3 regions of the Virgibacillus sp. LDC1 genome follow, and region 1 is predicted to be linked to each of the others. Evidence: riboswitches for the same ligand, from Rfam matches in the RefSeq annotation. Region 1 holds a riboswitch; each other region holds the start of a gene.
The links. A riboswitch is a leader RNA that binds a small molecule or an ion and turns the genes downstream of it on or off. The one in region 1 is predicted to bind cyclic di-AMP.

Region 1 (10,538 bases):
GACTGGATAATCCCTACGCCGGCATCCGGGATACCCGCTTGTCCGAGATCATGCTGCATGTCGTGAACCACGGCACTTACCATCGTGGAAACATTGCCGCCATGCTGCGGCAGCTCGGAAGCTCCTCTGCGATGACCGACTACGCTTTTTTTTGGTACCAGAGTGAACCGGAGTTGGTTCTTACCTAAATGACTCACTGCATATCGGCAATCGTCCCTGATCCGGAAATTCCCCCCTGTTAGCATGCAGACAAATGCCGCACCGAAATAAGCCTGCTTCAGAACCGGGTTCCGAAGCAGGCTTTCCTGTATCCTAATTAAAGGCGCGCTACAATTTGCGTCCTTCCGTCAATCGTACCCAGAAGCCGCCTTTAAAGCTTTTCGGTTCATGGGAGATAATGAACGCCTGCGGCGACATTTTGGATAGTGACTCCATCAACCGCCGCTCGTTCTTCCGTTTCACGAGAACTTGAAGCACGAGCCGTTTGCCATCCTTGCCATCCGCTTCCCAGGCGGTCACGCCATATCCCTTCTCCCGCAGGTTCATCGCCAGGTTCGTCTCAACGGAATTGACAATGACCTGTACCACGATATAGCCGAGTGCCAAATACTCCTCAATCCGGCTGCCGGCATATACACCGAGGCCAAAGCCCAGGCAATAGGCCGCCATATTAAAGGGATTGTCCAGATTTTGCAGGACGAGATTGAGGCCAAGCAAGTAGACGAATACCTCGAGCATGGCCAGAAGGGAGGCGATCCCCCTTCTGCCTTTGATCATCAGAATCAGCCGCAGCGAAAAGATCGAGACATAGACCACGTTGATGCCGATGATGGAGCCGATAAGTGGCAGCGAGATCATAGAGAGTCACGGGTGGCGATATACTCCGGTCTTGGGCTTTGGCCCGAATACGGCTGGACGACCTTGTTCTCCACGCTGTTATAAACCATGAAAATATTGCTGCGCGGCATCGGCGTGATGTTGCTGTTCGAACCGTGCATAATGTTGCAGTCAAAAATCACGATCGAGCCCGCTTTGCCGACAGGCGTGTCGATACCGCCTTCCTTCACCATCCGCGTCAAGCTGTCATGATCCGGAACGCCGTATTCCTGCTTGCGCAGGGAATCCTTGAAGTGATTCTCCGGCGTTTGGCCGATGCAGGCCACGAATTCTTTATGCGATCCAGGCACCACCATAAGCGGTCCGTTGAAAGGATAATTATCCTCCAAAGCAATGGAGCAGCTCAACGCTCTCATCCGCGGCATGCCATCCTCGACGTGCCAAGTTTCGAAGTCCGAATGCCAATAGAACTCCTTGCCGGTGAACCCCGGCTTGTAATTAATCCGCGATTGATGGATATACGTCTCGCTTCCCAAGAGATATTCCATGATCGCCAGGAGTCTCGGATGCCGGGAGAGCTGCTTGAATACTTCATGACTCTCATGCACCGCAAATACCGACCGAACTTCGTTCCCGCCCGGCTCCCGAATCACCTCATCCTTCTCCGTATCTCGTGCCGTTACCTGTAGTTTGCGAGCCTCTTCCTGGTAGCGTGACAGTTCCTCCCCATGAAAGAAGTTTTCCAGGAATAGATACCCGTTGCGCTCATAGAAGTCGGATTGCTCCTGCGTTAACGCAGCATCCGGACTCCATTCAGAATGTACGACAGGATCCTGTCTCTTTAGGATCCGGGGCTCCGGATGCAATCTTGAAGGATAAACGTCCAAATCTTTTTCCTGAAGGGCCGACACATGATTATTACTCATCGCATATCATCTCCTTAGTCTGAAATTGGGGCGAGCAGCGGGTAGGTTCCTTCCTCATCGTGAACTTCAGCGCCGGTAAGCGGCGGATTGAATACGCAGACCATCCGCATCTGGGAACGGGCTCTCAAATAATGCTTCTCATGACCATCCAGCGCATACATCATCCCAGGGGATAACGAGTAGGTTTCACCCCCGATAACCTCGATTTCCCCCTCTCCTTCGATGCAGTACACGGCTTCGACATGGTTTTTGTACCAGATCAGCGTCTCCGTTCCGGCCTTGATGAGGGTATCATGGAGAGAGAAGCCCATGCCGTCTTTGGTGAGCAGCAGCCTTCTCGAATTCCATGTCTGGGTATCGATATCGTCCTTGGTATCCACGATCTCTTCCAAATGTTTAACAATCATGACAACCTCTCCTCTGCAGCTAATTGTTTCATACTGTTCTCAAATATCCCCAATCCCTGTGCCAATGTGTTCATTTCAATCGTCAGCGGCGGCATCAGCTTCGCCACTTCGCTGTGCGGACCCGACGTTTCCATAATCAGTCCTTGCTCGAAGGCGATCTCGGACAATCTGCCTGCCAGCTCCGGCTTATCGAAAGCAACTCCCTGAATCATGCCTCTGCCGCGGATTTCGCCGCCGAACTGAGGGTAATCCTTCACAACGCCTTCCAATGATTGGCGGATCCGATTCTCCCGAATGCCTATATCAAGCTGAAAATCTTTCGTTTTCCAATAATTCAACGCTTCGGCCGCGGCAACGAATCCGAGATTATTCCCCCGGAAGGTACCGTTATGCTCCCCCGGTTCCCATATATCGATCTCCGGCTTGATCAGCGTAATCGCCATCGGCAAGCCAAAGCCTCCTATCGATTTTGAGAGGCATACGATATCCGGCTCAATGCCGGCATCATCAAAACTAAAGAACGGCCCGGTTCTGCCGCAGCCCATCTGGACATCATCCAGAATAAGCAGCATCCCTTTTTCCTTGCAAATGCGCGCAAGCTTCTGCAGCCATTCCCGACTGGCGGCGTTCAATCCGCCTTCCCCCTGCACCGCCTCGACGATCACCGCGGCCGGAAGCGGAATGCCGCTTCCCGGATCATTCAGAAGCTTCTCCATATATGCCATCGTATCCACGTCGTCGCCAAAGTAACCGTCATACGGCATAAATACCGAATGGTTCAGATCGACGCCGGCGCCTTGACGCTTGAAGGCATTGCCGGTCACCGCCAGCGATCCCAGCGACATGCCATGAAAGGCATTCGTGAAGCACAGAACGGTGCTGCGCCCTGTCACTTTGCGGGCGATTTTGAGCGCTGCCTCTACGGCATTCGTTCCGGTCGGACCGGGAAACATCACTTTGTGATCCCACCCGCGCGGCTTCAGGATGACCTCCTGAAATCGGGTCAGAAAGGTTTCCTTCGCATCCGTAGCCATATCCAGGCTATGCGTGACGCCATCCTTCAGGATGTAGTCGACCAGCTTCTCGCGAATCTTCTCATTGTTATGTCCATAATTTAAAGCGCCGGCTCCCGCAAAAAAATCAATGTATTCATTGCCCTGCGTATCCCACAGCTTTGCATTCCGGGCTTTGTCGAAAACCGTCTGAAAGCTCCGGCAATAACTTCTTACTTCCGATTCCAGCTTGTTAAACACGGTAAGCTTCGGTTTCTCCATGACTTGGTTGTCCATAGTTCCCTCCATTTGTTTAAATGTCATTGAAAAAGGGGCCAATCACGAATAACGGCTCATCTTCATGTGTCGTGCCATCCGGAAACATCTCGGCTCCATAACCTACCGTTACGGTGCTCGGAATGGATTTCTCTTCGGCATAACCGAGAAACAATCTGCGTGACGCCATATTGCTGGGCGATACTGTCGTTTCAATGAAACGGACGCCATGACATGCCTTCTGGTTCATGAGGCCTGTCAGCATCGCCTTCGCAATCCCCTGCCTCCGGTGCGAGCTTGCAACGGTCACTTGCCATACGAACAGCGTCTCCGGATTGCGGGGAGAACGGAAGGCGGAAATAAAACCAATGATATCCCCTTCATCCTCGGCGATCATGCAGGTATCATGGAAGTAATCTCCAAGCAGCATGTAGCAATAAGGGGAGTTCAGATCCAGTGATCCGGTGTCGCGTATAAGCTCCCACACCCGGGTGCCATCCCGTGCTTCCGGTCTTCGGTAAACAATTTCGGTTTCGGTATTTACAGCCATTCTATACAATCACCTCTTTCCAGAACTAATTTCCGTTGGAACGGAATCGCTGCAGGAAGCTCTGCAGCCGCTCGCTCTGAGGATCATCGAATATCTCCTCCGGCGTGCCCTGCTCAACGATCCTTCCGTCGGCTCCGAATATGACCCGGTCCGCGATTTCCTTCGCAAAATCCATCTCATGCGTAATCAGCATCATGGCCATTTCGCCTTCTTCGGCGATCTCCCGAATGACCTCCAGCACCTCGCCGACCAGCTCCGGATCAAGAGCCGAGGTGACCTCGTCAAACACCATCACCTTCGGCCGCATGACCAGCGCTCTGGCGATGGCAACCCGCTGCTTCTGACCTCCGGACAGATTGGACGGATACATCTTCAGCTTGTCGGCCAAGCCGACCTTGCCCAGCATGGAGACGGCCCGCTCCTCCGCCTCCTCCTTGGATAAACCCAGCACTTTGCGCGGGGCCTCCGTCACATTGCGAAGCACATTCATGTGCGGGAACAGATTAAAATGCTGGAAGACCATGCCGACATTGCAGCGCATCCGGTGCAAATGCTTTTCGTTGGCCCGAACCAGCTTGCCTTTCTCCTCCATATGCCAGAGCAGCTCGCCATCCACCTCGATGGTTCCTTCGGTGGGTTCTTCCAGCGTCATCAGCATCCGGCCCATCGTCGTTTTGCCCGATCCACTCGGACCGATCACAGCTACCTTTTCTCCCGGCTGCATTTCCAGATCGATGCCCTTAAGCACCTGGAGGTCACCAAATGACTTGGTCACGCCGGTATATTTTACAATCGGCTTTGTACCCGTAGCGGTAGCCAGACTTTTCTCCTGCTGCGGCTCCTTCGGCGCTTCCGCTTGCTCATCGATCACAACGGCATTCAATAGACTCCCCTCCTTATTTTCCACGCTGCAGATTCATACGCTTTTCCAGCCTTTGCACAAGCAAAGAGGCGATATAACTGATGATCAGGAACAGAATCCCGACCAGCGTATACGGCTCAAATGCGCGGAACGACTGCGACACGATATTTTTGGCCGTCAGCATCATCTCCACCAGCGTTATGGCGCATAGAATCGGCGTTTCTTTAAACATGACAATCAAATAATTGCCCAGTACCGGAATGATCGGCGGTACGGCTTGCGGCAGTATAATACTCCGCCAGGTTTGGGCTTTCGTGTAATTCAGTGCTGTGGCAGCCTCCCATTGTCCCTTTGGCACTCCCTCGATTCCGGAACGGTACACCTCGGACAGATATGTGCTGTAATGCAGCCCGAGACCGATCACCCCGGCATAGAAAGCCGGAATGGAAATTCCCGTGAGGAGCGGCAGACTGTAATACAGGAAGAAGACCTGAACCAGCAGCGGTGTATTGCGAATAAATTCGATGATTCCTTTGGTTAGGAGCGACAACACCTTAAATCGGCTCCGCGTCGCAAAGGCAAGCAGCAATCCGATGATCAATGCCACCGCGAAAGCGCAGAGCGTCACCCATACCGTCATCTTTAACGCATTCAAGAGTTGCGGCAGGATATCCCACACATAGTTCCAGTCCCACATGGCTATAGCCTCCCCGCTGTCCATTTACGCTCCAGCAGTCGAACCGCCAGCGAAACGAGCGTAGCAATGACAAAATACATGAGGAGCAGCAGCACCAGAATCTCGGTCGTCCAGGAGATGTAATTGTTGCGGAGCACCATCGCCTGATACGTCAAATCCGCCATTGTGATGAAATAAACCAATGAGGTGGATTTGATGAGTTCCACAAGCTGATTTCCGAAAGGGGGAAGCATTCGCAGGGACGCTTGAGGCAATATCACATTCCACAGCCTTTGCCAAGGCTTCAGATTAAGCGCTAAGGCGGCTTCCCACTGTCCTTTTGGAACGGCCAGCACGGCGCTTCGAACGATTTCCGAGCCGTATGCGCCGAAGTTCAGCCCGATCGCGAGGATCGCCGCCAGCATTTTCGGAAGCTCGATGCCGATGAACGGAAGGGCAAAATACAACCAGAACAGCTGCACCAGCAAGGAGGTTCCCCGAAAGACTTCCACGTACACGGCTGTCAACGTCCGGACGATCCACAGCTTCGACAGCCGGCATAATCCGGCTGCAAAGGACATCGCGATAGCCAGTATAGCTGAAAAAAACGCGACGATAATCGTGATCTCTGCTCCTTTAAGCAGCGTAGGGAGAAAATCGATCCAAGAATTCGGCATGCTATTCCCCGCAAAGCGCGGCGGCCGTCATCTCACCCGGGAGCTCTTCTTCCGTGAACCCGAACTCTTGCAAAATTTCGAGCAGCTCGCCAGACTCCTTCATTTTTTGCAGCTCCGCATTGTAAGCCTCCTGGAACTCGGTATCCGCTTGGCGAAAAGCCGTAGCGCCGTAACCGCGAACGCTCTCTCCGTCGATGACCGGCTGCTCGAAATCAGCCACGCGTTCGATGCTGTCGTCGTTAGCCGAATCCAGCATCGCCTGCAGGGACGGCCCCGTCATCGTAATCGCCTGCACCCGGTCTGCCTGGAGAGCGCTGATGGCCGAGGCCTGGTCAGGGACCTGTACGATCCGGTCCGTGGGAATGCCAGACTTCTCCATATAGCCGATTTCGACCGCGCCGGTCATGACGGCTACCTTGGCCTGGTCATTCTTGGCAATGTCCTCATAGCTTCCGAGTTCCATCGGGTTCCCTTGCTTCACCGCAATGGCTTCCCCGATGCTGTACTCCGGATCGGCAAACAATACGGCAGAGCAGCGGTCCGGATTAATGAACATGCCTGCGGTAATGAGATCAAACCGCTCAGCCTGCAGTCCGGCAACCAGTGAACCGAATTCCGTAAGCTCTCCCCTCATTTCCTTGATCCCAAGCCGTTCCAGAATAACTCGGGCAATCTCAACTGCTTCTCCCGTCAGCTCCCCGTTGGCCTCTTTATAGGCATAAGGCTTCTCATTCGCAAAACCCACGGTGATATATCCCTGCTCTATGGCGCGATCCAGCGTACTCCCTTTGTCGCCGCAAGCCGCAAGCGATACCACCAAAATCAATGACAACATCAGTACAACGACTTTCTTCAAAACTTTTCCACAACCTTTCGTTATGACTTTGCAATTCTTAAAAAATGGCATGATGAAATAATCCCTGTTAATTTATGTGTTAACTTGGATATAAGGACATTCAGATACCTTGCACGGGTCGGGGCTTCAGGGAAGATGATTCATCCATCTCCGTGCACGCTTTAACCCAATGCCGTCTGACCGATTCAATTGGTTCAACATTTGCCGACCTTGCCCCTCCTCTTTAGCAGAATACAAAAAGACCACCAAACAGGGGATCTAGACATAGCTCCGCCAGCAGGGGGTCAAAAAATAGAGAAAGGCCCCTATAGAGAATAAAGGGCCTTTGTTATGAAACATCCATTATGTATAAAAGACCCATCCACTGCTGACGAGGTTAGCTGACGGACTCGGGTAAGATGGTACCCTACACTCGTGATTCCAAGTGACTCGCCCCTGGTGAAACTGGTTCCCCCGCTTTCCGGAAAATGTATGCCGGAAACTAAGCGTGTGTTCATGATAAAGGGAAGTTCAGGAAAAGTCAAACCCCCTTAACCGCTTTTTTTGGAAATTTAGAGGCGGAAATGTCATTCTTCCAGGGTATATTACACGCCGGATAAATGCCTCATTCAAGCCTGTCCCCTTACCATTCAGGGGGGTTATTCCAGGTCAATTTTTCGCTATATAGCAGGCGTTTGACATGCCTCCCTTACTCGTTCATGTGATGGATAGTTTATGCCATGAATTAAACCCGGATTGTGAAAGCTTCCCTCATTACATGTAAGGTCTAATTTTTTTTGAAACGCTGCGTAATAAGCCTATGAACATCGTATGGAAATTTGAAATTCATCCTATGGTTTTTGCTATTCGTCAATAGATGAATGCCTTGGGGGCTAGCGTACATTCTGGAAATTATAGGTGGATATCTATCATTTGTACGCTATTAACCCATGCCGTACCGAGAGCACTTGCGTAGTATAAAACAAATCTAAAGGAGGTGCTCCATTTGGAACGTTCTTCTAGAAAAAGAAAATTATTGTGTGCTCTTAAAAAGATAGAGAAAGAAGTCATTCATGCGAAGAAAAAGAAATGCCCGTCTCATGGTCATGGTGGACATAAAGATCATGTATGTGTTGTTAAAAAGCGCCGATGCCCAAGAGCTATCCGCGGACCTGTAGGTCCTCAAGGGCCTATCGGACCGGTTGGACCGGTTGGACCAGCTGGACCTATCGGGCCTGCCGGACCTGCCGGACCGACAACTGGTATTGCTGGACCGGCTGGACCGGCTGGACCTGCAGGACCGGCGGGACCTGTCGGGCCTGTCGGGCCTGTCGGACCTGCTGGAGCCGTCGGACCTGCTGGAGCTACTGGGGCTACTGGGGCTACTGGAGCAGCTGCCGGAGGAGCCATCATCCCATTCGCATCTGGTCTGCCACTTGCTCTGACTACTGTTTTGGGCGGATTGGTAGGTACAGTCGGTCTGGTCGGCTTTGGTATTTCCGGCCCTACCGTTACCCTCGCTGGTGGAACGATCGACCTTACGGGAGCAGCAGGTACTGCACTTGACTTCGCATTTAACACGCCACGAGCTGGTACCATCACTGCACTGTCTGCTACCTTTAGCACTACTTTGGCGCTTACCCTGACAGGAACCACGGTTACAATCACAGCCCAACTGTACAGTGCACCGGCTACGAGCAATACTTTCGCACCGATACCAGGCGCTCTTGTTACGTTGGCTCCGCCGCTCACAGGCATTGTAGGTCCCGGAACGGTAAGCAATGGCTTCGTAGAAGGCCTGGCCATTCCGGTGGCAGCCAATACCCGCTTGTTAATGGTATTCTCGGCAACAGCTGCTGGCGTAACTCTTGTCACTGCAGTCGCAGGTTACGGCAGCGCTGGTGTCAGCATTATATAAGTTTCGTCTTTCCTCCTGCAAACAAAGCCCCGATTGTTATATCGGGGCTTTGCTTCAATTATACGGCCGTATATCCGCCATCCACCAGCAAACTCGTGCCTGTAATGAAGGATGCATCTTCGCTGGCGAGGAACAACACGGCTTTGGCTACTTCTTCCGGCTGCCCCAAGCGGCCCATCGGATGAAGGCCGACCAGATGCTGCGTGATCGCTTCCGTTCTTCCCTTAATAAGCGGCGTATCGATATATCCCGGACATACGGCGTTGACCCGAATCCCTTTAGGAGCATAATCCGCGCTCATCGACTGGGTTAACAGCTTAACGCCTCCCTTAGCGGAAGCATAGGCGGTAACCCCCGCTTTTCCGACATGGCTATGGATCGAGCCGCAGTTTACGATCGCCCCTCCGGTTCCTTGGGATAGCATTTGCTGGATTACATATTTATCACACAGGAACACCCCTGTAAGATTAATATCAATCGTTCTTTGCCAGTTGTCCATCGACAACTGATCGGCAGGCGCATCATGAGCAATGCCTGCATTGGCGAACAATACATCAACACGGCCAAAATGCTCAACCGTCTGCTTCACCATATTCGCAACTTCCTGTTCTTGGGTTACATCCGTCTTAACGAACAGCGTCTCAAAGCCTGCTCCTCTTAATTCATCGGAAACGGCCTGTCCGCGGTCCGAATAATCCGCGATAACAACCTTGGCCCCCTCTTCTACAAAAAGCCTTACCGCTGCTTCACCGATCCCGCTGGCGCCTCCCGTCACAATGACAACCTTGGATTCAAACTTCATATGTCGATCACTCCTATATTGTGAATTCATCATATCGGCCCCACATTCATGTAGAATTTGCATATTCCAGGCAGGATATTCCACAAGTCCCGTTTCTTTCATGGACCAACGCGCTATCGAATAGCGGTACATGAACGCTTACAGCTTGATATTCGCTGCGTCCTAACCCTTATCCATCCCATCCGCTGTTATACGGGCCGCTCGACCGTAAACATCTCTCCCAGTGAAGAATAGATGTTTCCCGCCATACGGCTTACAGGCTTCAACTTGGCAGCGTCAATCCGGCCTTGCTCGTAAAGCTCCTCTGCAACATGGAAGCGGACTACGCGGGCAATCAGGAGATCGGCAGCAGGAAGCTGATCCGCGCCATTCAAAGTGACGGCCTGCTCCAACACACATTCCATGCGAATCTTGCATTCCAGAACGCCGGGAACTTTAACGACCTCGCTAACGACCGGGGTTAAATGGGTTCGGTCAAGCTCACTCTCATGCGGGGGCAGGTTCGCCGCCGTTTCGTTCACGGCTTCTACGGTGTCTTCGTCCACGATATGGATGACAAGCTCGCCGCTTTGCATGGCATTTCTCGCTGTATCCTTAGCCGTACCGTTCTTCCGCTGAACGGAGACGGACAGCAGAGGGGGATTGCTCGACAGAATGGAAAAATAGCTGAACGGCGCCGCATTCAGCACGCCATCCTCCGATAATGTCGTAACAAAGGCAATCGGCCGCGGAACAACGCTCCCGATCAGCAGCTTGTATGTGTCCCGTTCGCTTTGGGTA
Region 2 (10,538 bases), on a different contig from region 1:
ATATGGCTGAGCAAAAATGCCCCAAGCGGTATGACACCGAGTAAAGAATGCAGCTTTCTGGAATAATACCCTTTCATCAGTTGACGTTCCCCTTTCCAATGTGCAGCGTTTTCATTTTCAATCTTTCCTATTTTCAGAACAATTACACTTGCCCTGTCCTAAAGAAGGTTGTTCAAAAAGCCCGCTTTTGATCACGAAGTGAATCAGGAAGCCACTCGGCATCTAAACCGACCTTTATGAACACGCATTAACCGTTGCAACGACAAAAAGCTGCCTATTTCGGCATTCGTGTGAACAACTTGTGTCATGTTTCATGTTACTCCTTTTTTTCTTATAATGGAATTGCAATATAATTATTAATCGTTATAATCTATACGCATAAGCATGTTTTGCACGCATGTCTATTTTATATAGGAGGAATTCCATGTTCGAAGAACTGGACATGTTCGCCGTCGTCGTAGAGCAATCCAGCATAAACCAAGCCTCCAAGCTGCTTAACTTGTCACAGCCAGCCCTGTCCCGAAAAATAGCCAAGCTGGAGGATCAGCTCGGGCTGCAGCTGTTCAACCGCCGGGGCAAACGACTGGAGCTTACCTCCATCGGACAGATTGTGTACACTTTTGCCTTGGAGCAGAGACAGCAGCAGATCAAATTCATGCAGACTCTGGCCCATTACCGGGAGGGAGATCAGATCTCGATCAACCTGGGCGCCAGTCTGACCACCCTTCAGACCACCTTGCCCCCGCTCGTTAACGCATTCATGGAGCGTCATCCCGCGGCCGAAATCAAGCTGATCACCGGCAAAACCCATGAGATCGTTTCTTATGTAAGGGATAAACGGGTTGATGTCGGCATTGTTGCCTCCTCCATCAACCAGCCCGGATTAAACTGCATTCCGCTGTTTGATGACCATCTGGAGCTTGTCATCCCGTCTTCACACCCGCTGGCGGAAATCGAGGATGTTGGCATCGAGCAGCTTCAAGGCTTGCCGATGATCATTTTCTCGACCGGAACCTGGTACCGCAAGCTGACGGATGACCTGTTCCACCGCTGGGGCATTATGCCGGATATCCGGATGGAGATCGACTCCTTCGAAGCAATCGTCAGGCTCATCCCGACCTGCAAGGCGGCCGCGCTGCTGCCCAAATCCTATCTAAGGCCGCAGCTGTTGTCCGATAACGGGCTTGTTGACATTCATATTCCGGCACTCATTGAAACCCGGCGAACGACTTCGCTGATCTACGGCCAGGCCTCGGAGCTGAGCAAGGCGGCCAGCCGCTGGATTGACGAAACGGAAATCCTGTTCCGTAAGCTCGAAGAGGATAAAATGAAGAAAACCTGACGGATATAAGGTCGTCAGGTTTTTCTTCTATATTCATTTTTCCAGCATATTCACGACCTCAGACTCAAAGCGATCCACATTATCATTGGACCCGATAACCACCATAATGTCGCCGGAGTTCACCACATCCATGGCTGTCGGGGCTACGATAATGCCGGATTGTTTATTCAGGGCCACCACGCTGACACCGTAGCGAACCCTCGTATTGAGCTCACTAAGCGTTTTTCCGTCCATGCAGTCCGTGACCGTCATCTCCACAATCAGATAGTCCTTGGATAATTCGATATAGTCGAGCAGGTTGGGCGTGACAAGCTGATGGGCTACCCGAATCCCCATATCCCGTTCCGGAAAGATCACCCGGTCCACGCCCAGCTTCTCCAGTGCCCGGCCGTGCAGCACCGAAATTGCCTTGGCAACGACCATGGCAACACCAAGCTCTTTCAACAAGATGGCAGATAAGATACTCATCTGAATATCGTTTCCGATCGCAACAATCCCGCAGTCGAAGTTACGGATACCGAGCGATTTAAGCACCTCTTCATCCGTAGCATCCGCCACCACCGTGTGCGTCAGCAGCTCGCTCATATCCTCGACGACCTCTTCATTGCGGTCGATGCCGAGCACCTCATATCCCTGTTCCATCAGCTCAAGCGCCAGGCTGGCGCCAAATCGTCCCAAACCGATGATTGCAAATTGCTTTGGTTTCATGTCTCTCCTGTACTCCTTATCCAATAATCATTTTGCCTTCCGGATGACGATATAATTCTTTACCCTTTTTCGGCCCCAGTGCATAAGCAAGCGTCAAAGGCCCCAATCGCCCTGCAAACATCGTAATGCTGATCAATACCTTCCCAAACACCGTCAGATCAGGCGTTAAGCCCATGGAGAGACCCACCGTACCGAAGGCGGACGTCGTTTCGAAGAGGATCTCCAGGAAGTCCCCTTCCTCTGTCGTCGACAGAATCATCGATACGGTTAGAACGAGCAGCAGGGCCAGTAACGCAATGGTCAGTGCCTTCAGCACCCGCTCCTGGGCCAGGCGATACCGGAACATGACGATGTCTTCACGCCCGCGCATCATGGCGATGACCGCCCCCACCATAATGGTGAAGGTTGTGGTTTTGATACCGCCCCCGGTTGAACCTGGGGATGCTCCGATAAACATCAGAATCACGATAAAAAATTGCGTGGCCTGTCTAAGCCCCGTAATATCTATAGTATTCGCGCCGGCTGTACGCGGCGTTACGGATTGGAATAACGCGCCGAAGAATTTTCCGCCCCAATTCAGGGAGCCGAGCGTCCTCGGATTGGTGAATTCGAATATAAGAATGACGATAAATCCAACCAGCAGCAAGGTAGCCGTCATGGTGAGCACCACTTTGGAGTGCAAGGAAAGTCTCCGCTGTTTCCGGAAATCAATCAGATCGGATAGGACGATAAAACCAATGCCGCCTGAGACAATCAAAAACATCACGACAACGTTGACTACAGGATCGTAGACATACCCGGTCAAACTCCGAAAATCACCAAACAAATCGAAACCGGCGTTGTTAAACATCGTGACCGCATGAAAGACACCGTAATAAATCGCCTGGCCAAGCGGCATATCGAACGCCCAACGAATCGATAGAATGACAGCGCCGCAGGCCTCGATGATGAGGGAGTACAGCAGCACTCTGCGAATCAGCCTTACGATTCCTTCCATCGAGGACTGATTCATCGCTTCCTGCAAAATGAGACGATCCTTGAGCGATATGCGCCTTTTGAGAGCCAAGGCAAATAAAGTGGCCATCGTCATGAAGCCGAGCCCGCCGATCTGGATCAGCAGCATGATCACGACTTCTCCGAAGGAACTGAATGTCGTTCCTGTATCCACCACAACCAGCCCCGTTACGCAAGTTGCCGATGTCGACGTGAACAAGGCATCGATAAACTCAAGCGGTTCACCCGTACTTGTGGAAATCGGCAGCATTAGCAGCGCCGTCCCGATGAAGATAATAGCTGCAAACCCAAGCACGAGAATCTGCGGCGGAGACAGCCTGAGCCAGTTAAATTTAGAGTTCAATCGGTCACCTTCTTAAAAAAAATCAAGAAAAAAAGACACTGGAAAACGCAGTGCCCTTACGGTCTGGTTCCTGTGCTGCAGCCTACGAGGTTAGCTGACGGATTCGGGCATTTCCACAGGTCGCCCTATTCATTATTCTAGGAATAATGAAATTCACCCCAATTACATGGTTCCCCCATTTTCAGTACGAAATTCGGCTGGAATATTCGGTTCCTTGAAGCATGATGTGATTATAACGCAATCCGGTACGTAACCCAATGCCGTTTTTCACCCAAAAAATCTTTAAAAGAACGCGAATTGGGCATATTCAAGAATACAAGCATAGGGTTCTCTAACGTTTTCGAAACTTTTCATTCATTTTCATCGATTTATTTCATTATTCCGGATATTGGGATAAGCTGCTAATGACTTTCATAACTATGTTATATTGACTCTATGCGTTCTTAATCAGGCATATCGAATACCAGTGGGAGTATCAACTTTCTTAGAGGAGGAATTTCATGAATCGTGCAAGAGAGGCCTTGAAGCTGAAGCCCAATCTGAAACAGCTCATCGCGCCTGCCGCAGTCGGCCTGATTCTGTTCCTATTATTTCAGGTGTTTCCGTCGACGAATCCGGATTCGACCGAGATGGCAACCCCGAATATCATATCCAAGGAGCAGGCTCGGCAAGCGGCTTCAAGCTTTGCTCAGCAGCATTTGCAGTTTACGGCTGCAAAAACGGATGACGCATTGGTTACATATCAATCCAAATCGGAACTTTACGGATATCTGGCGAAGGAAAAGAAACTTTCGGAATACAACAAAACCTATGAAGCCAAATATCCCTATGACGTATACCGCGTTCGCTTCAGCGAACCGGGAGGCGATGCCCTCAATGTGGACGTGCACATGCAAAATTCAGGCATCGTCGGCTTCTCGTACGATTTCGCCCGCTCCAGCTATGAACGGATTGAGCTGAACAAGGGCGATGTACAAAGGCAGATGCTGCTTGTCGTCGAGGACGGCATGTCATTAGCCGAGAAGCAAGCTCTCGCAGAGCCTTGGCTCCAGCGAGCGGGCTATGATCCGTCGCAACTGGAGCTGGTTACGCGGGAAGGGGAACCCCGGCTCCGGTATGTGGACCCGGAATCCAAGATTGGCGATTCCAGATTGGAGCACCGTTTCACCTTCGAACAGGGGAAATTACGCTCCTATGAGCCATCCTTTTCAGTCCCGGCCGCCCATTCCGCCTATGTCAACAAGCAGACACAGGATGCAACGCTGCTGACGCTTGCAGGGTATGGCCTGTTCACCCTCATCCTTGGCATTCTTGCGATTGTATACAGCGTGAAGACCAGAGCCTATACGTCCTTTAAGCGCGGCCTGTTCCTATCGGCGCTGCTGTTTATCATTCAGATGCTGAATACGTATAATCTGATTCCCGTTTTCCAATCCGAGGGGATGTCGCAAACCGGTATAATCGGAATGATGATTTTTTATGCGGTCTATTCGCTTATCTTCTCCGCGCTGCTCTATTTCTCCCTTGTCGGGGGCAACGGGCTATGGCAAAAAGAAGACGGACTCAATCCATGGCCTCGAGCCAAAGAACCCGGATACGGACAGTATGTACTGGACAGCATGAAGCTGGGGTATATGTGGGCTTTCATCCTGCTTGGGGTCCAATCCATTATCTTTGTCGTTCTGGGCCTAACCTTGAATACATGGTCCACCACGGATGCCACACAGTCTCCTTATAACATGCTCTATCCTTGGCTGTTTCCACTGATGGCTTGGCTGGCCGGCATATCCGAGGAGGCCGTCTATCGACTGTTCGGCATCAAAATGGTGAAAAAGATCGTCCGCAATACGTTTGTGGCCAGTTTAATTACCTCGCTCATTTGGGCGCTTGGGCATACGCTCTATCCGATATACCCTGTAATTTCCCGGCCCATTGAACTGGTTATCATCGGCTTGCTGTTCAGCTACATCTTTTTGAAATACGGGTATTTGGCGGCCATGTTCTCCCATGTCATCTTTAACAGCATCTTGATGGGCATTAGCCTGATACTGCTCAAGGACACCAGCAACTTGCTGATCGGTGCTTTCTACATGGTACTTCCGGCGATGGTCGCGTATGCGATTTACCGTTTCAATCCAACAAAAAAAGAGAAGCCGTATGTCACGACTCCTCCTCACGAAGTACCTTAAGAATTTCCGTTGCTAATTTCTCACCGATTGAAAGGGGCTTGAAGTCTTCGACTGAAGCCTCTTTTATTTTTTTGACCGAGCCAAAATGCTTCAACAGGAGCTTGCGGCGCTTCTCTCCAATGCCCGGGATGGAATCCAGCTTGGAGGATACCATCGATTTGCCGCGCTGTTCGCGGTGGAAGGAAATCGCAAAACGGTGAACCTCATCCTGAATGCGCTGCAGCAAATAGAACTCCTGGCTGTCCCGGGGCAGCGTAACCGGCTCCGGCGGGTCTCCGACCATGAGCTGCGCTGTTTTATGCTTGGCATCCTTCACAAGCCCGCAGACCGGGATAAATAACCCCAGCTCATTCTCCAGTACATCGATGGCGGCGGAAATCTGTCCCTTCCCTCCATCGACCACAATCAGATCGGGAAGCGGCAAGTTCTCCTTCAAGACGCGCTCGTACCGCCGCCGGATCACTTCACGCATCGTATCATAATCGTCGGGTCCCAGCACGGTACGGATCTTGTACTTGCGGTATTCCTTCCTGTCCGGTTTCCCATTGGTAAAGACGACCATGGCCGATACCGGATTGGTCCCCTGAATATTCGAGTTATCAAATGCCTCGATCCGGTTCAGCGACTGGAGGCCGATCACTTCGCCCAGATTTGCCGCTGCGACCGAGGTGCGTTCTTCATCGCGCTCAATCAAGCGGAATTTCTCGTCTAAGGACACCTTCGCATTATCCAATGCCATGCCCACCATCTGTTTCTTCAAGCCGCGCTGCGGGACATGCACCTTCACGCCGAGCCATTCCTGCAGGGCGGCAGCCCCTCCGGCTGCATCCACGATGCCAGCAGCTTCCGCCTGCTTCTCCTGTGCCTCGGCAAGGGCTGCCTGCTGTTCATCGGATGTCCCTGCGGAAAGCGGATTCGCCGTAACCACGGCTGCCTCGGCGTTTCGTCCACCTTCATCCGCAGCCGTTCCCGCAACCGACTCTGGATCAGCCTCGTCTATCAACAGAGGCTCAGGCAGCAGAATTTCCTGCGGCAATGCAGGATTATCACTGTAATACTGGGCAATAAAAGACATAAAGTCGCTGTGCGCATCGCCGTAGAACGGAAAAACAGACTTGTTGCGCTGCACCATTTTCCCTTGGCGCATGTACAGAATCTGTACGCACATCCAGCCTTTATCCACAGCGTAACCGAATACGTCGCGGTCCCGCGTATCCGTTGTTGTAATCTTCTGCTTCTCCATTAGCGTATCGATATGGATGATCTGATCCCGCAGTTCTTTGGCACGCTCGAAATACAAGTCCTCCGCGGCCTCCTGCATCTTGCGCTGCAGTTCCTTCTTGATCTCTTCATGCCCGCCGCTCAGGAATGACGTAATCTCCCCGGTGATCTGTTCATAAGCAGACTTCGGAATTTCCTTCACACATGGAGCCAAGCATTGGCCCATATGATAATACAAGCACACTTCTTTTGGCATGACGCCGCATTTGCGCAAAGGGTACATCCGGTCCAGCAGCTTTTTGGTCTGCTGTGCCGCATAAGCATTCGGGTAGGGGCCAAAGTATTTGGCTTTATCTTTAAGCACCCTTCTGGTCACTTCCAGACGGGGATGCTCTTCATTCGTTATTTTAAGATACGGATAGGTTTTATCATCCTTCAGCAGCACGTTGAATCTTGGCTGATGGGTTTTGATGAGGTTGCATTCCAGAATCAAGGCTTCCATGTTGCTGCCGGTCACAATGTATTCAAAATCGCGGATTTCCGAAACCAGCATCTGGGTCTTCCCGTTATGGCTTCCGGTAAAATAAGAGCGTACCCGGTTCTTCAGCACTTTGGCCTTGCCCACATAAATAATCGTGCCTTCATGATTCTTCATCAAGTAACAGCCGGGCTGGTCCGGCAGCAATGCCAGCTTGTGGCGGATATTCTCCAGCGACTTCTCCTGCTCCTGCAGCTGTTTGGCATAATCGTCCATGCTGTTCCTCCTCTCCAAGGAGATTATATAGTATTAACCCTAAATATAAACCATTATGAATAACCACACAAAGCGCCTCCGGGTTTAACCGAAGGCGCTGTATGAAAGCAGATTGCATCTATGGACAATCCTGCTTATTGATGTTTTGCAATGATGCCCTTCAAGGCTTCTTTGGAGTTCAGACCTACCACTTTATCGACAGGCTGGCCGTCTTTAAAGAAAATCATGGTCGGAATGCTCATCACGCCGAAACGTGCTGCGGATTCCGGATTCTCATCCACGTTCACCTTAGCAATTTTTACATCATCGCCGAGTTCTGAAGACAATTCGTCCAGAATCGGAGCAAGCATTTTACAAGGGCCGCACCACGGCGCCCAAAAATCAACTACAACCGTTCCTTGACCTTCAACTTCATTCACGAAGGTTTGGTCGGTAACATTGACGATAGCCATTGTATTCTCCTCCTCACAGGATAAGATCAGGTATAGTGCGAATCATAACTGTCGAATGGGTCGACGAATTTAGTATACCACAATCGGCCGGAAAAAGTGAAATATACTCACCTAAAGAAAGAGGATTTCACGGGATTTTTATGCAATCTTTACAAATGATTTGCGCATTGGGTATACTACTAGTAACAAGTCGGGTGACTGTCAAGTTTTTCGTGTTGGCACGGCATGTTCACCTTTTGAGGAGGCAAGCACCATGGATGTAAACGTACGCGTTAACGATCCACGGGAGCACATCAATGAAGAACCACGCAATGACTTTGGCGATTTGATGATGGGCTTCGTGGGGATGTTCGGTTTCATGACCATCATCTTTTTCGGATTCGTCATTATCAAGTTCTTGGTCGGCTAATACTTGATGACTCCTTGTGCACAAATAAAAAGTCTGATCCTGCCGCGTTCCATACGCTAACGGGATCAGACTTTTTACAATTTAGGGAAGTTTGTCCATAGGAAGTTTGCTTGCCATGCTAGAATTTCCCTCTCTGGTTCTCGCCAAATAAATGAACGACATCCACAAAAGGCGCAATCCGGTTCATCAACCGCTGCCCTTTGTGAAGCTCCTCCCCATCCTTGCTCGTGAAGCTGAGATGCTGTTCAAGCCCGTCGAGCGGATAGTTCGACGTATAGAAGGTCGGCAGCCGGTTCATCCGGAAATTCAGGATGGAACCGAGGACATGATCCCGAACCCACGGATTCAAATTCTCCGCTCCGATATCGTCAAAGATCAGCAGATCGCAATGCTTCATCGTCTCCACCATGTCCTTCAGCTTCTGGCCGTCCTGCATCATGGTCTTCAGATCTTCCACGAAATCGGGCATATACACGATAACGCCCGAATGGCCCACTTTCGCGAGCTCATGCATCAGGTAGCCCATCAGGTAGGTCTTACCCGTACCAAACGAACCGGTGAGATACAAGCCGCGCGGGGACAAGCCATTCTCCTTCGTATCCCGGATGTACTTAAAGACCTGGTGTACCGCAGGTGCACGCAAGCGATCCTTCGCCATAATCTCCATATTGTCATAACCTTCGTTCAAGGCATGCTCATCGACATAAAAGCTGCGAATCCGTTTTTTGATCTGATCCTCATTGGTTTTCGCCATCTGCAGGGAACACGGCGCCTTTCGCTCATAGATCTCCACGGTTCCGTTCATCCGCTGGATATCCAGCTTGCTGAAATGTCCCTGGAAATCATTCGGACATCGGTCCAGACCCGGACATGCCTTGCAATGGGCCTGATCTCCCGCATATTGATACAGTTTGCTTAAATTCAAACGTATAACCCGGTCATCGATCTCCGGGTATTCGCTCCGCAATGCTTGAATCAGAGGATTCCTGAGCAAATCCTCCGTAATCTGCTCGGTTCTGCGCCGGAGCGCAGGACTTTTCATGCTTTCCAGCAGTTCACCAAGGGACTCCATCTCTTGTTCCCTCCTCTCTACAGCAGAATTTCTTTATCCGCCCTTCTTGTTGCCAGCCTGCATTTCTGCCGCAAATCGCATCATTTCCTCGAATTCCTCATCCGATACGGCCTCCGCCTGATCGGTCTCCAGAGCTACAGGAATTTCCGGCTTCACCTTTCCGCCTTTAGCGTATGTACGCGTACGTTGTGTGGTTGCCTTCTGCTTGCCTTTCATCTTGGCTTGATCACGTATATACTGAACAGCTTTCTCATAGCTGTTCACCTGCTTCAGCAGCATATTGGAAGCAATGGCCTCCACGAAATTACGGTTGATGCGCTGCTCGCCGCCTGCGGCCATGAGTGACATTAAATAATGAATGAGCACGTTGATGACTTCACCCGGCAGCTTGTAGCTCAAGTCGATTTTTTCGAAGATGTCCAAAAACTGCGCGGGAACCGAGCCCGGGAAGAAGGTCTGCAGCAGCCGGGTATAAGGCTCGTTGCGAAGCATCATATTATATTGGTGAATATCGCATTTCGATTGGAACTGAGCAGGAACCTCTACATAATATTCCATCTCTACCGCATGCTCCTGTGCCGGCTCTTCCGGATCGGCCGTCATCTCCTGATGCAAGGCAACGACCTTGCCCGCCGTAATCTGCCGCTTCTCCTGCATCTTCATTCCCTGCCTAAAGTGAAGACTGGCCTTGTGCTGAAGATCATCCAGCACGACCTCGCCATGCTCGGTAAAGATGCCGTCCTCGTCCAGCAGGCGGCACAAATCCTGCGTGCTGAGATCGTATTTGCGCACCACGTAATTCACAATGCCCATCTGCTCATGGTCGTAGCGAAGACGCTCCACAAAGACCCGATTGCGGGATTCACGCGGGAAACGGAGAATAATATCTGCATAGTTCAGACCTTCACCTTGCGGATTTGGCGGCACCACGGACTTCCGTGACACCGCGACCTCTTCCAGCGCTTGCTCCAGTTCATAATCAATGACATGCGTGTTCAGCTCAAAAATATCATAAAAGGGAACCGAAATGTTCT
Region 3 (10,538 bases), on a different contig from region 1:
TCCGGCGCGATGCAGTGGCTTTTTTTAAGAACCCTGCAAGCTTAACCTCCATCACCGCATATGGAACGGATGAAGAAGCCTTCGCGCAGCCTTAGTATGTGTTCAACCCCCTCTTGTCATTCCCCCCGGATCGATGGCAACAAAAAACAGCCTCCCTGTAAGTGGAGACTGCTCTCTCATGACATATCGTTATGACTTGATATAGGTGATTCGCATCTCGTTGTCATCACCGGTTACCATGATTTCCACGGTTTCGGTCAGAATATCGGCATAACTGTAGGACACACGTTTAAAAGTTTGCTGGTCTTGATCCAGCTTCACAATGAAAACAGAAGGGTACGTTTCTTCCAAAACACCAGTACGCTCGACGGTCTTCCGACGGCCACCGTTAGCCCGAAGCGTAATTTTTTGCCCTAAATGGGCATCGAGACTGCGTTTGATTTCCAACAGCGCGTTTTTAGCCATTGTCGACGACCACCTCTTTCCTTGTCCATTATACAAAAGATTCAGTCATTTGTCAATTCAAAAACATTAATTATATCAGCATCAAAAATATATTGTCAACGTATTTTTTTTGACCCTGTATTTCTCGTGTGCATTTGCTTTAATATGCGCTAAATTGACAAGCTTTATGTATTTTTTTTGACAACTTTCTTAAAGAATTGAAACAAAAAATAAAAAACCCCAGCTTGTGGGGTTCTTCTCGGGTCTTTCTCCAATGGCCGATACGCCACCTTCAGAACACAGTACGGACTTAACTAACCGAAGGCGTAACCTTCAACGTGGACAAATCCTGAAGCTTGGGCAGGCCGATCCGGTAGCTGCCTCTCGTCTCGATTCCGCCCACGCCCTGGCTGCCGCTGATCGTATGATGAACGACATCATGGATGTTCACGGTATCCCTGACCGACGTATAGGCTGCCTTGGCGGCGACGTAGACGGGATCCAGCGCATGGATGAGGATTCGCCCTGGTGAGCTGGCAAAATTGGCTCCAGCCTGCAGCAGCGCTTCAAAATGCGATTGGCACGCCCCGGCTACAATGACCAGGGAATCCAGATTGCGCTCATATTGACGCGCTACCTGAATGGCCGTAACAAAGTTGTGTGAATTCTTATAGCTGTCCAGGCTAAATAAATCGTATGGCTGTCGTCTCTTCAGAACACCATCATGACCTGTAATTACAACGATATCAGGTCTTACCCGCGGAAGAAGACGATATAATGAATCGGCCATCCCCGACTCATTGATATAATGGCCTTCCGCTGGGACCCGAAGCTGATTGTACAAGGTCAAACTCTTTTTCAGGTATTGGGGATCTCCATCCAAATGCAGCACCTTGCCCGGCACGTCAAAATAACCTTTATCCGCAAGCTGTCCGCCTTCAATATTGCGCAGGCTCGCCAGTTGACGCTCGCCCTGCTCCTGTCTGTGCTTCTGCAGGCGGTCCAGCGACTCATTGGCTTTGATCTGTGCCTGCTTTGTTCGTTCGCTTAAGGTGGGATGCGGGACCGTGACCAGATCATCAGCGGGAGCATCGGCCAGTAACCGGAATTCCGTCCCTTTGATGACAATATTATTATTTTGCCGCATGCCTTCTACCCGGAACGTTACATCGCCGCCGTAGGATTTACGAACGACCAAGTCTCCCAAGTTCATCACAACATCACCCCTACCCTATGGTATGGGCCACTGTGACTATTGGTTCTTACGAAACATCAATTTATCGCGTTGAGACCTTAACGGGTCTTATGGGCTCTCTAATGGCTGTATTAACGTATATCCGCATTGTACAATATGTTGCTAAGCCGGGCATACTCTTCAATACTCAGGGTCTCACCGCGCCGTGAGGGCTCGATGCCCGCTTGCTGGAGCAATTGTTCCAGCCGTTCACGGCCTTCTCCCGGAAAAAACCGGCTCTTCAGATTGTTGGCAATCGTCTTCCTCCGCTGTGCGAAAGAAGCCTGGACCACCTCGAAGAAGAACCCTTCGTCTTCTACGCTGACAGGAGGCTGTTCCCGGACCGCCAGGCGGATAACCGCCGATGCGACATTCGGCTGCGGGATAAACACCGTGTGCGGCACAATACAGACCAGCTTAGGTTCACTGTAATATTGAACGGCAATACTAAGGCTGCCGTAATCCTTGCTTCCCGGTGCCGCTGCCATCCGCTCTGCCACTTCTTTCTGAATCATCACCACGATATTCTCCAGCGGCAGCTTTTCCTCCAGCAGCTTCATGAGAATCGGCGTCGTAACATAATACGGCAGATTGGCAACCACACTTACCTTCGATACGTCCGCGAAATCCTGACGGAACAGCTCATGAAGATCGACCTTCAGTACATCCCCATGATGCACCTTCACATTCTCATAGGGCTCCAGGACCTCCCTCAGGATGGGAATCAGGCGCTGATCAATTTCGACCGCGGTGACGGTTCCTGCCGTCTGTGCCAGCTTCTCGGTTAATGCACCGATACCAGGACCGATCTCAAGAGCTCCCTTATCTTCATCCAGTCCTGCAGCTTCCACAATTTTATACAGAATATTCTGATCAATGAGAAAGTTTTGACCCAGACTCTTCTTGAAGGAGAATCCATGCCGTGAGATGATCTCCTTCGTCCGTCTTGGTGTTGATATATCCTCGATCCGATTCATTGGCTTACGCCCCCTTCTTCCAGTTGTGCAAGTGCGGCCAGAAATTCTTCACGCGATATTTGAAACATGGCCAATCGTTTATGGAATTGCTTGCTGTTGCAATATCCGATCCCCAGCAGATTTCCCATCGCCATACGTCTTGCCGCCGCCTCCGGGTGCGCTGATAATCCAGCCTCCAGCATGTCCTCCAAGCTGATCAGGCTCTCTCCACCCTCAAAGGAGGTATGAACCCGCTCGAGCGCACGCCGTATCGCCTCTGGCGAGGCATTCTCCACGCCGATATCCCCTTTGCGGGTAGCATCTGCTTCGGGAATAAAGGCATGCTTGCAGCCAGGCACCCCCTGATCCACGATTTTGCGGATCCGCTCCCCTGCATGGTCAGGATCTGTCAATATAATAACGCCTCTGCGCTCCTGGGCAAGCGCTATGCGTTTCAGGATTTGCTTGTTGATCGCTGAACCGCCCGTTTCGATCGTATCGGCATCTACGGCCCGTTTAATGGCAACGGTATCGTCTCTGCCTTCCACAACAATCACTTCTTTAATCATGCGTTCGTTCTCTTCCTTCCCAAGCAAAGCAGGCCTGTACAACTTTAAGGTTCAACCAACTTAGCCTTAAATACTCCGTTCTTAACAAAACAAAAGAAGAGGAAATATTCCCTCTTCTTGATCATCATATATTATAAGCTAAATAGTATAGCATTAGAATGGCAATGTAAATCTGGAATTCATGCGTTTAGTTCAACTCAGGCTTAACCGGACCGATCACGTAAACGGTGCGGCCGCTCTTCCGGCCGAAATTCATGGCCGATTTCAACGAATCGTAATAAACATCGATTTTGTTGCCTTTGATGGCACCGCCCGTATCTTCAGCACGACGGAAGCCAATGCCTTCGATATAGACCCACCATCCGATTGGGATGATGTTAGGGTCAACGGCGATGGTGCGCCCTTCAGTAACGCGTGTGCCGGATGCGGTGCGCGTACCGATTCCTTGCTGCTCGGCGGAATACGCCGTCATCGACACGTTGTTCAATACCTTCTTGTATTTAAAATCAACGCCTGCGCGGGAGACTACATTGTTCTCCACAGCCTTGGCGGTCGTTACTTTTTTCGTGCCCGACAATTTAGCCGGTGTAGCTTTTACATCGGTGGCTGCCGCCTGAACGATAACAGGCTTCTCCACTTTTTTCGTGCCTACGGCAATGATTTTATCCTTCGTTCTGCGCTCAATCTCTTGGGAGACCTTCGTCTTGGAAACCAGCTTGCCATTGTGGTAGACCTTCTCGTAATGGTTCACCATGAGACCAGGCTCGCCCCGCTGAATGACGCGGTTATCGCCCTTTTCAAGCGATGGGTCGGCTGTCTTGATCACGCGGAATTCGCGGTCTTCCGTCTCCTTGACTTTTTGTTTCGTGACGCGAACGACATGGATATTCATATTGCTGGTCAGCTTCGTGTCTTGCGACGGTTGTACTATATCTTCACCCTGGATCGTAACGCCAGCCTCTTTGAGTACATGATCAACCGTATCCTGGGATGTAAATATGGTTTTGGTTGTGCTGCCTACCGTAACTTTGACTGGAATTGCCCGTTCAATGATAATTCGGTCTCCGTCCTGGATCGCGCCGTTCAGAGGCATCGAAATCTGATCCTGGGGACTCAACGTGATCGCTTGCTCATCCAGCAATTCCTGCAGCAACGATCCACGTGTTTCCACCGTAGTGACCCGGCCGTCGACGACAAGCTGAACCTCCTTGCCTGCCTGATCATGTACAACCAACGATATGAGAAGTGATACCGTAACGGCACCCATGGCGCCGAGCAACATCAGTTGACGCAAATTGTCATGCTTCCATCTCAATGCGTAAGACATGCTGGATGATTGTGATTCATGGGTTTCTTCAGGTTGAAAAATGCCCACTATTCCATCCTCCTTCATAGTCCCGCCGTCTAGGTAAACGCATGAATGCATTTGACGTGACTATAGCAATTTTTCTCACAGGGCATCCTGCTATCTATCTACACCCTGCGTCAATTCCCGTCTTCCGTCCATCTGCCATCACCTCCTGTTTACCAAGAGTATGATGATCCCTTCTCCATTATTCAAAAATAAAAGAAAGCCATTGAAAGAGTACTAGAGGCTCTAACGTGGCTTCCTGATGAATGAAATCATGGAAATGGTATGCACGAGATTTCCCCTCTTATTTCGCTTACGGAGTTAGCTGTCGGGTTCGGACGTAAGAGAGACGCCCTATATCCGGATACCCGCTCATGGCGAGATCCTTCAAATTCACCCCAAAGACCCGAAAAAGAAATCAAATACAGCTTCGTGCATTCAGACCAGTATGCACTGCAGTATCGGTTCCCCCGTTCTCCAGAATTTCGGAGATTAAGCGAGACGGTTCATGAAATATTCGGCTGCGATCTGCACATCACAGCTTCTTATCACTGAAAAGATGATATCCTGTTTACATGCAGGTTGTAAAGCAACATTCAACCACATTTTCTCATGTAAAAGGTTAAAATATTGTAATATCAACGCCTTTTCTGATTAAAAAACTTTAATTAATCGCGATTGCTCTCTTTTTCATTGCTTTTGCTCTCGTTTTCGTTAAATGCCAAATCGTTCCAGTGCATTTTTGGTGGTAATTTGGGCCAATTCCTCATAGGACAACCCTCGAATTTCGGCTGCCGCCTCCGCCACCAATTTTACATATGCGGTCTCATTTCGTTTTCCGCGGAAGGGATGGGGTGTCAGGTAAGGCGCGTCCGTTTCGATCAATAATCGATCAAGCGGAACCTGTGCCAAAACCTCTTTGGGCTGCTTCGCATTCTTGAACGTAATCGGCCCGCCAAATGAGATATGGAATCCCATATCCAAGCACATTTTGGCCGTTTCCCAGCTTCCGGAGAAGGAATGCATGACACCGCCGACTTCGGAGGCTTTTTCCTCCCGCAAAATGTTAACGATATCTTCATGCGCATCCCGATTATGAATGACAATGGGCATGTTCAACTCCCGGGCAAGTCCGATCTGACGTCGAAGCACACGGTGCTGGACTTCTTTCGGGGATGTATCCCAATAATAATCCAAACCGATCTCGCCGATTGCCACCACTTTCTCATGACTGCATAAAGCAGCGATCCAATCGAGATCCTGATCCTCCATGGTAATCGCATCTACAGGATGCCAGCCCACCGCCGCGTAAATAAAATCATAAGTCTCTGCCAGCTTCATCGTGGTCGGGATCGTCTCCCGGTTAAATCCGATATTGATCATCCTGGTGACGCCGGCTTCAAGCGCCCGCTGGATAGCCGCTTCCCGGTCTTCGTCGAATTGGGGAGCGTCCATATGAGTGTGCGTGTCGAACAGCATAATAATCACACTCTCCTTCCTGTCGTTTCTGTGTCGTATATCTTCCATTAGTTGGTTAAATTACAAATGCACCAAGCGTTGTTATTCCCACTGGGTTAATGTTGTTGTTTGAAAACACCGGCTATCTTCTCCGGCATTTGAGCCAGCAGCGGACCCACCTTCTCCTCCGGATAATAAAGATGGTACCGTCCTTTATGAATGCCGCTGATCGAGCGTACAATATCGGATACCTCCGAGATTTCCTTCAGCTCATCATGCCGATCCAGAAGCAGAATCTGTTTCTCGTTAAGCGGCATATCGGAATGAACTTTATCATAAGGAAGATCGGTTGGAAAATCAATCTCCAGGTCATATTCCGGATGTAATCCCACGGTACGGAACGCTTGGCGTATCCCGTCGATGGTTTCCAGATCGATATTGTCGATTTCTACATATTTGTAGAGCTTTCGGTGCATGAAACGGCCGCATAATTCGCTAAGAAGCTTGTCTTCTTCCTCCGTCCATTGCAGAAAGGAGGTTTGAATCAGGGCTTCATCAAGACGCAGGTATTGATTCACGTCAATATGGCCTGCAAACAACGCAGGAAGCGGCTCTACCATGAACCGGAAAGCATACCCGCTGTCATGCAGTTCTTTTGCCCGGCGGAAGATTTGGCGCAGGATGATCTCGGAGCTTCGCGTGACGGGATGAAAATATACCTGCCAGTACATCTGATACCGTGACATCAGGTAATCCTCCACGGCGTGCATGCCTGATTCCTTTACAACGACCCGATCCCGGTATGGCCGCAGCATCCGCAAGATCCGGTCAATATCAATCGTTCCATAATTAACCCCCGTATAATACGCATCCCTTAGCAAATAATCCATCCGATCTGCATCCAGCGGACTAGTGACCAGGTTTATCACGATCGGTTTATCGTAGGTTTTGTTAATAACCGAAGCCACTTTCTCGGGGAAATCCGCTCCGAGCTCCCGCAGTACCTGATTGACGCAAGTATCCCCAAGCAGAATTCGGCATGTCCAATCCTCGTGATTCATATGAAAGGCTTCTTCTATAGAATGGGAAAAAGGTCCATGCCCCACATCATGCAGCAGGGCCGCGCAGAGCGCAACCTGCCTTTCCTCGACTGGCCAATCGGAGTATCCCCTTCGTTCAAATTGAGAGATGATTCTTCTCGTAATTTCATAGACTCCCAGTGAATGGGAGAATCGGCTGTGTTCAGCCCCGTGAAAGGTCAGAAATGAGGTCCCAAGCTGCCTCACCCGGCGGAGCCGCTGGAATTCCGGGGTATCAATTAATCGCCATATGATATCGTCTTGCACATGAATATAATTGTGGACGGGATCCTTAAACACTTTTTCTTCCGAAATTGGTGAATGCATTCCATCTCAACTCCTTATCGTTTCGATTTGGGTATTAACCGATAAACACTTCTTTTGACATCTAATGTCGAACCATGTCGAATAAGGTAAAATTACGCTTTCCAAATCGACAAATCGAAAATCACAGTAAAAATTGGATCGATTATGGTAATTACGTTGCTATACAAGGGTTCTGTTCACTATACTTTCGTAAATAGGTTCCGATTTTTCAAAAATATAGGTTGACTGTTTTGGGAATCGTTGGTACTATAAATAACATAAAAACTAGAACTATGTCGAATTATGACTTTTTTAAATTATGGCGAGAGGGGCATTTATAAGTTATGATGAAATCAACAGGAATTGTAAGGAAAGTCGATGAGCTTGGACGGGTCGTCATTCCGATCGAGTTACGCCGTACGCTTGGAATTGGTGAGAAAGATGCATTGGAGATTTATGTAGACGGCGAACGCATCATGCTTAAGAAATATGAGCCTGCCTGCATCTTCTGTGGTAACGCTGAGAATGTCACTTACTTCAAAGGTAAAATTGTTTGCCATGAATGTATCTCGGAAATCCCTACACCTGTGACAAATTAAGATTTTTAGTATATAATAGCATTATTACATTTTGTTAATTCTAACCTTTTTCATATCTCCTTGGTGCCTTCCTCGGCTATGAACCCGGCCGCAGGAGGGTCTTTTTTTTGAGATTAAAGTGTATAAGTTTACAGCGAAGCGTAAGCAATTCTTTAATCGCATTTATATGTTTTGGGGTCCCCGCAAAGTAATTGGAATACGCATCGAAGCATAGGCCCCACTTTGTGGGGCTATTTTGTTATCCCCCTGCGCCAAGTTATTTTATTACGACTCCGTCAGGAGCGCGTTATATATATCCCGCTTCGATACACCGCGATCACCCGCGGTTTTTTTCATGGCATCCTTGCGGCTTAGTCCTTCCCGCTCATAATGTTCCATATGCTCCTCCAGCGAAAGCTCCTGCCACCAGGCATTTTTCTCTCTAAGCTCCTCTTCTGCACTGCCGGCTTCAACCACCAAACAATATTCTCCCAATGGCGGATGCTCCGCGAGCCAGTCCAGACATTCGGAGATGCTTCCACGCAAGAATTCCTCATAGCGCTTGGTCAGTTCACGAGCCAAGGTCACCTTCCGATTTCCCAGTACCTCCTGAAGGATCTCCAGGGTCTTTTTCACGCGATGCGGAGATTCATAAAATAATAACGTTCCCTGCGCCGATTGCAATGCTTGCAGCTGCTGGATAATATCTTTACGCTCCCGCGGCAAAAAGCCGATAAACGTAAACCGTTCGGTCGGCAAACCCGACACGATTAAGGCGGAAAGGGCGGCATTGGCCCCCGGGATCGGAATAACCGAAATTCCTGCTTCAATCGCAAGTGAAACCAGATCACTGCCAGGGTCCGAAATCGCCGGCAGACCGGCGTCGCTGACGAGTGCCACATTTTTTCCTTCTATTATATAACGTATGATTTCGGGTCCGCTGGCCGCCTTATTATGCTCGTGATAACTAAACAGCGGTTTAGCCGGAATTTCGAAATGGGTCAGCAGCTTTCGTGACTGCCGTGTATCCTCTGCCGCGATAATATCGCATTCCTGTAGGATGCGCACGGCGCGATAGGTCATATCCTCCAAATTACCGATCGGCGTTGCCACCAAATACAGGGAACCCGGACTTCCCTCTCCCTGATCGGCATAACTTTGCTGCACAAGATTTCTCATTCTTTCGTCTCATCCTTATGTGTTCCGTAGTAAATTTCCATAAAATCCGGTCCGTAGTTTCCTTGCTCATCATACACGATTAGCGGGGGCTTCAGCCGAACCTCAGGCTTCCCGTCCCGAATCCCCTCGATAAGCACCATGTTCGCTTCCATATTCACGCGCGGATGGACAAATCGGATGACTTTGGGCTCAATCCGGTATTTGCTCATCAGCGTAATGATCTCCGCCAACCGTAGAGGCTTGTGGACCATGCTCATCTTCCCGCCTTGGCGAAGCAGCCTTGCACAGGATTCCATCACTTCCTCAAGCGTACAGTGAATTTCATGCCTGGCAATCGCCTGGTGCTCATTCAGCTTCAAATCGCTGCCATTCATCGGCATATAAGGCGGGTTGACCGTAATCAGGTCGTACGCTCCATACCCTTTTTTCTTGTACAGTTCCCGCAGATCTCCCTCATGGATCGTGATCTGATCCTGGAGATCATTCATCTCGACGCTCCGCCTGGCCATGTCCGCAAGTCTGGGCTGAATCTCAATCCCCTCGATCGGCGCGCCTGTACGAGTCGACAGCAGGATCGGAACAACCCCGTTCCCCGTGCACATATCCAAAATACGCCCCCTGCGCGGAATGCTGGCAAACCTGGCAAGCAGGACGGCGTCCATGGAAAAGCTGAATACCTCCTCACTCTGGATAATGCCAAGCTCATGGGTAAGCAGATCATCAATTCGCTCGGATGGTTGCAATAACACTTCTTTCAAGTTCATAGTTTCAACCCTTTATCTCCATAATTCCAAACACGCGCTTCTGGTGTATCGGCTCTCTACATAGTACCCGATAAAATGAATACACAAAAGGCTGCTCTTCACATTGCATGACAAGCAGCCGTATGGTATTTTTCAATCGCGATCCTTACAGTATAACCTTTCCATTCTAGAAAAAAACCGTAGGCAGTTTCTCCTACGGCTTCTTATTTATTCAAAAATGACAAGCAGAACAGGCAATCCCCTTCCGTCCGCAGATGTCCATAATAGACATTGCAGATGTGGAAGCCTTCATGATACAGTCGAGCCAGGTTGTCATACCCCTCGCCGACCACATCTTCATGTTCCTCATCCTTCACATGAGGCTGAGGTTGTAAAGCCACTGGGTTTTCCAATTCTGCCGGATTGACTTCCCGCTTTAAAATTTTCCGGAGCTGTTCATTTTCAAGACTGAGGCGATGGTTCTCTTCCAGCAGTTCCTTGATGACCAGCTTAAGTCCACCCAGTTCACTGTGTATATGTCCCATCTGTGTTTCCAACTCTTGAATGAGCACAAAAATGTTTTTCTTCTCCAAGTCTACACCCCGAAAATAAACATTCTATTGGACTATTTGATGACAACG

Region 2: it holds a riboswitch for cyclic di-AMP, as region 1 does, so the genes downstream of both, OHJ21_RS20180 (TrkH family potassium uptake protein) here and ehuB (ectoine/hydroxyectoine ABC transporter substrate-binding protein EhuB) in region 1, are expected to answer to the same signal.
Region 3: it holds a riboswitch for cyclic di-AMP, as region 1 does, so the genes downstream of both, OHJ21_RS32775 (resuscitation-promoting factor) here and ehuB (ectoine/hydroxyectoine ABC transporter substrate-binding protein EhuB) in region 1, are expected to answer to the same signal.

What each region holds. Positions count from the first base shown of each region.
Region 1 is NZ_JAOXLZ010000008.1:153,338-163,875, forward strand. Features, by position in the region: gene OHJ21_RS31470 (DinB family protein) at 1-188, shown strand, start outside; gene OHJ21_RS31475 (DUF2179 domain-containing protein) at 328-858, opposite strand; gene thpD (ectoine hydroxylase) at 855-1,763, opposite strand; gene OHJ21_RS31485 (ectoine synthase) at 1,778-2,170, opposite strand; gene ectB (diaminobutyrate--2-oxoglutarate transaminase) at 2,167-3,459, opposite strand; gene ectA (diaminobutyrate acetyltransferase) at 3,476-3,988, opposite strand; gene ehuA (ectoine/hydroxyectoine ABC transporter ATP-binding protein EhuA) at 4,014-4,871, opposite strand; gene ehuD (ectoine/hydroxyectoine ABC transporter permease subunit EhuD) at 4,885-5,547, opposite strand; gene ehuC (ectoine/hydroxyectoine ABC transporter permease subunit EhuC) at 5,550-6,203, opposite strand; gene ehuB (ectoine/hydroxyectoine ABC transporter substrate-binding protein EhuB) at 6,205-7,038, opposite strand; cyclic di-AMP (ydaO/yuaA leader) riboswitch at 7,410-7,557, opposite strand; gene OHJ21_RS31520 (exosporium glycoprotein BclB-related protein) at 8,045-8,956, shown strand; gene OHJ21_RS31525 (SDR family NAD(P)-dependent oxidoreductase) at 9,015-9,758, opposite strand; gene OHJ21_RS31530 (flavin reductase family protein) at 9,947-10,538, opposite strand, start outside.
Region 2 is NZ_JAOXLZ010000001.1:4,410,200-4,420,737, forward strand. Features, by position in the region: gene OHJ21_RS20165 (succinate dehydrogenase cytochrome b558 subunit) at 1-77, opposite strand, end outside; gene OHJ21_RS20170 (LysR family transcriptional regulator) at 425-1,342, shown strand; gene OHJ21_RS20175 (potassium channel family protein) at 1,376-2,050, opposite strand; gene OHJ21_RS20180 (TrkH family potassium uptake protein) at 2,067-3,407, opposite strand; cyclic di-AMP (ydaO/yuaA leader) riboswitch at 3,472-3,616, opposite strand; gene OHJ21_RS20185 (CPBP family intramembrane glutamic endopeptidase) at 3,908-5,596, shown strand; gene uvrC (excinuclease ABC subunit UvrC) at 5,568-7,571, opposite strand; gene trxA (thioredoxin) at 7,706-8,023, opposite strand; gene OHJ21_RS20200 (hypothetical protein) at 8,277-8,432, shown strand; gene dnaI (primosomal protein DnaI) at 8,551-9,504, opposite strand; gene OHJ21_RS20210 (replication initiation and membrane attachment family protein) at 9,538-10,538, opposite strand, start outside.
Region 3 is NZ_JAOXLZ010000011.1:45,709-56,246, forward strand. Features, by position in the region: gene veg (biofilm formation stimulator Veg) at 190-465, opposite strand; gene yabG (sporulation peptidase YabG) at 755-1,657, opposite strand; gene rsmA (16S rRNA (adenine(1518)-N(6)/adenine(1519)-N(6))-dimethyltransferase RsmA) at 1,771-2,655, opposite strand; gene rnmV (ribonuclease M5) at 2,652-3,203, opposite strand; gene OHJ21_RS32775 (resuscitation-promoting factor) at 3,391-4,578, opposite strand; cyclic di-AMP (ydaO/yuaA leader) riboswitch at 4,849-5,063, opposite strand; gene OHJ21_RS32780 (TatD family hydrolase) at 5,269-6,036, opposite strand; gene OHJ21_RS32785 (HD domain-containing protein) at 6,129-7,418, opposite strand; gene OHJ21_RS32790 (AbrB/MazE/SpoVT family DNA-binding domain-containing protein) at 7,742-7,996, shown strand; gene rsmI (16S rRNA (cytidine(1402)-2'-O)-methyltransferase) at 8,261-9,154, opposite strand; gene OHJ21_RS32800 (tRNA1(Val) (adenine(37)-N6)-methyltransferase) at 9,151-9,918, opposite strand; gene yabA (DNA replication initiation control protein YabA) at 10,122-10,490, opposite strand; gene OHJ21_RS32810 (PSP1 domain-containing protein) at 10,523-10,538, opposite strand, start outside.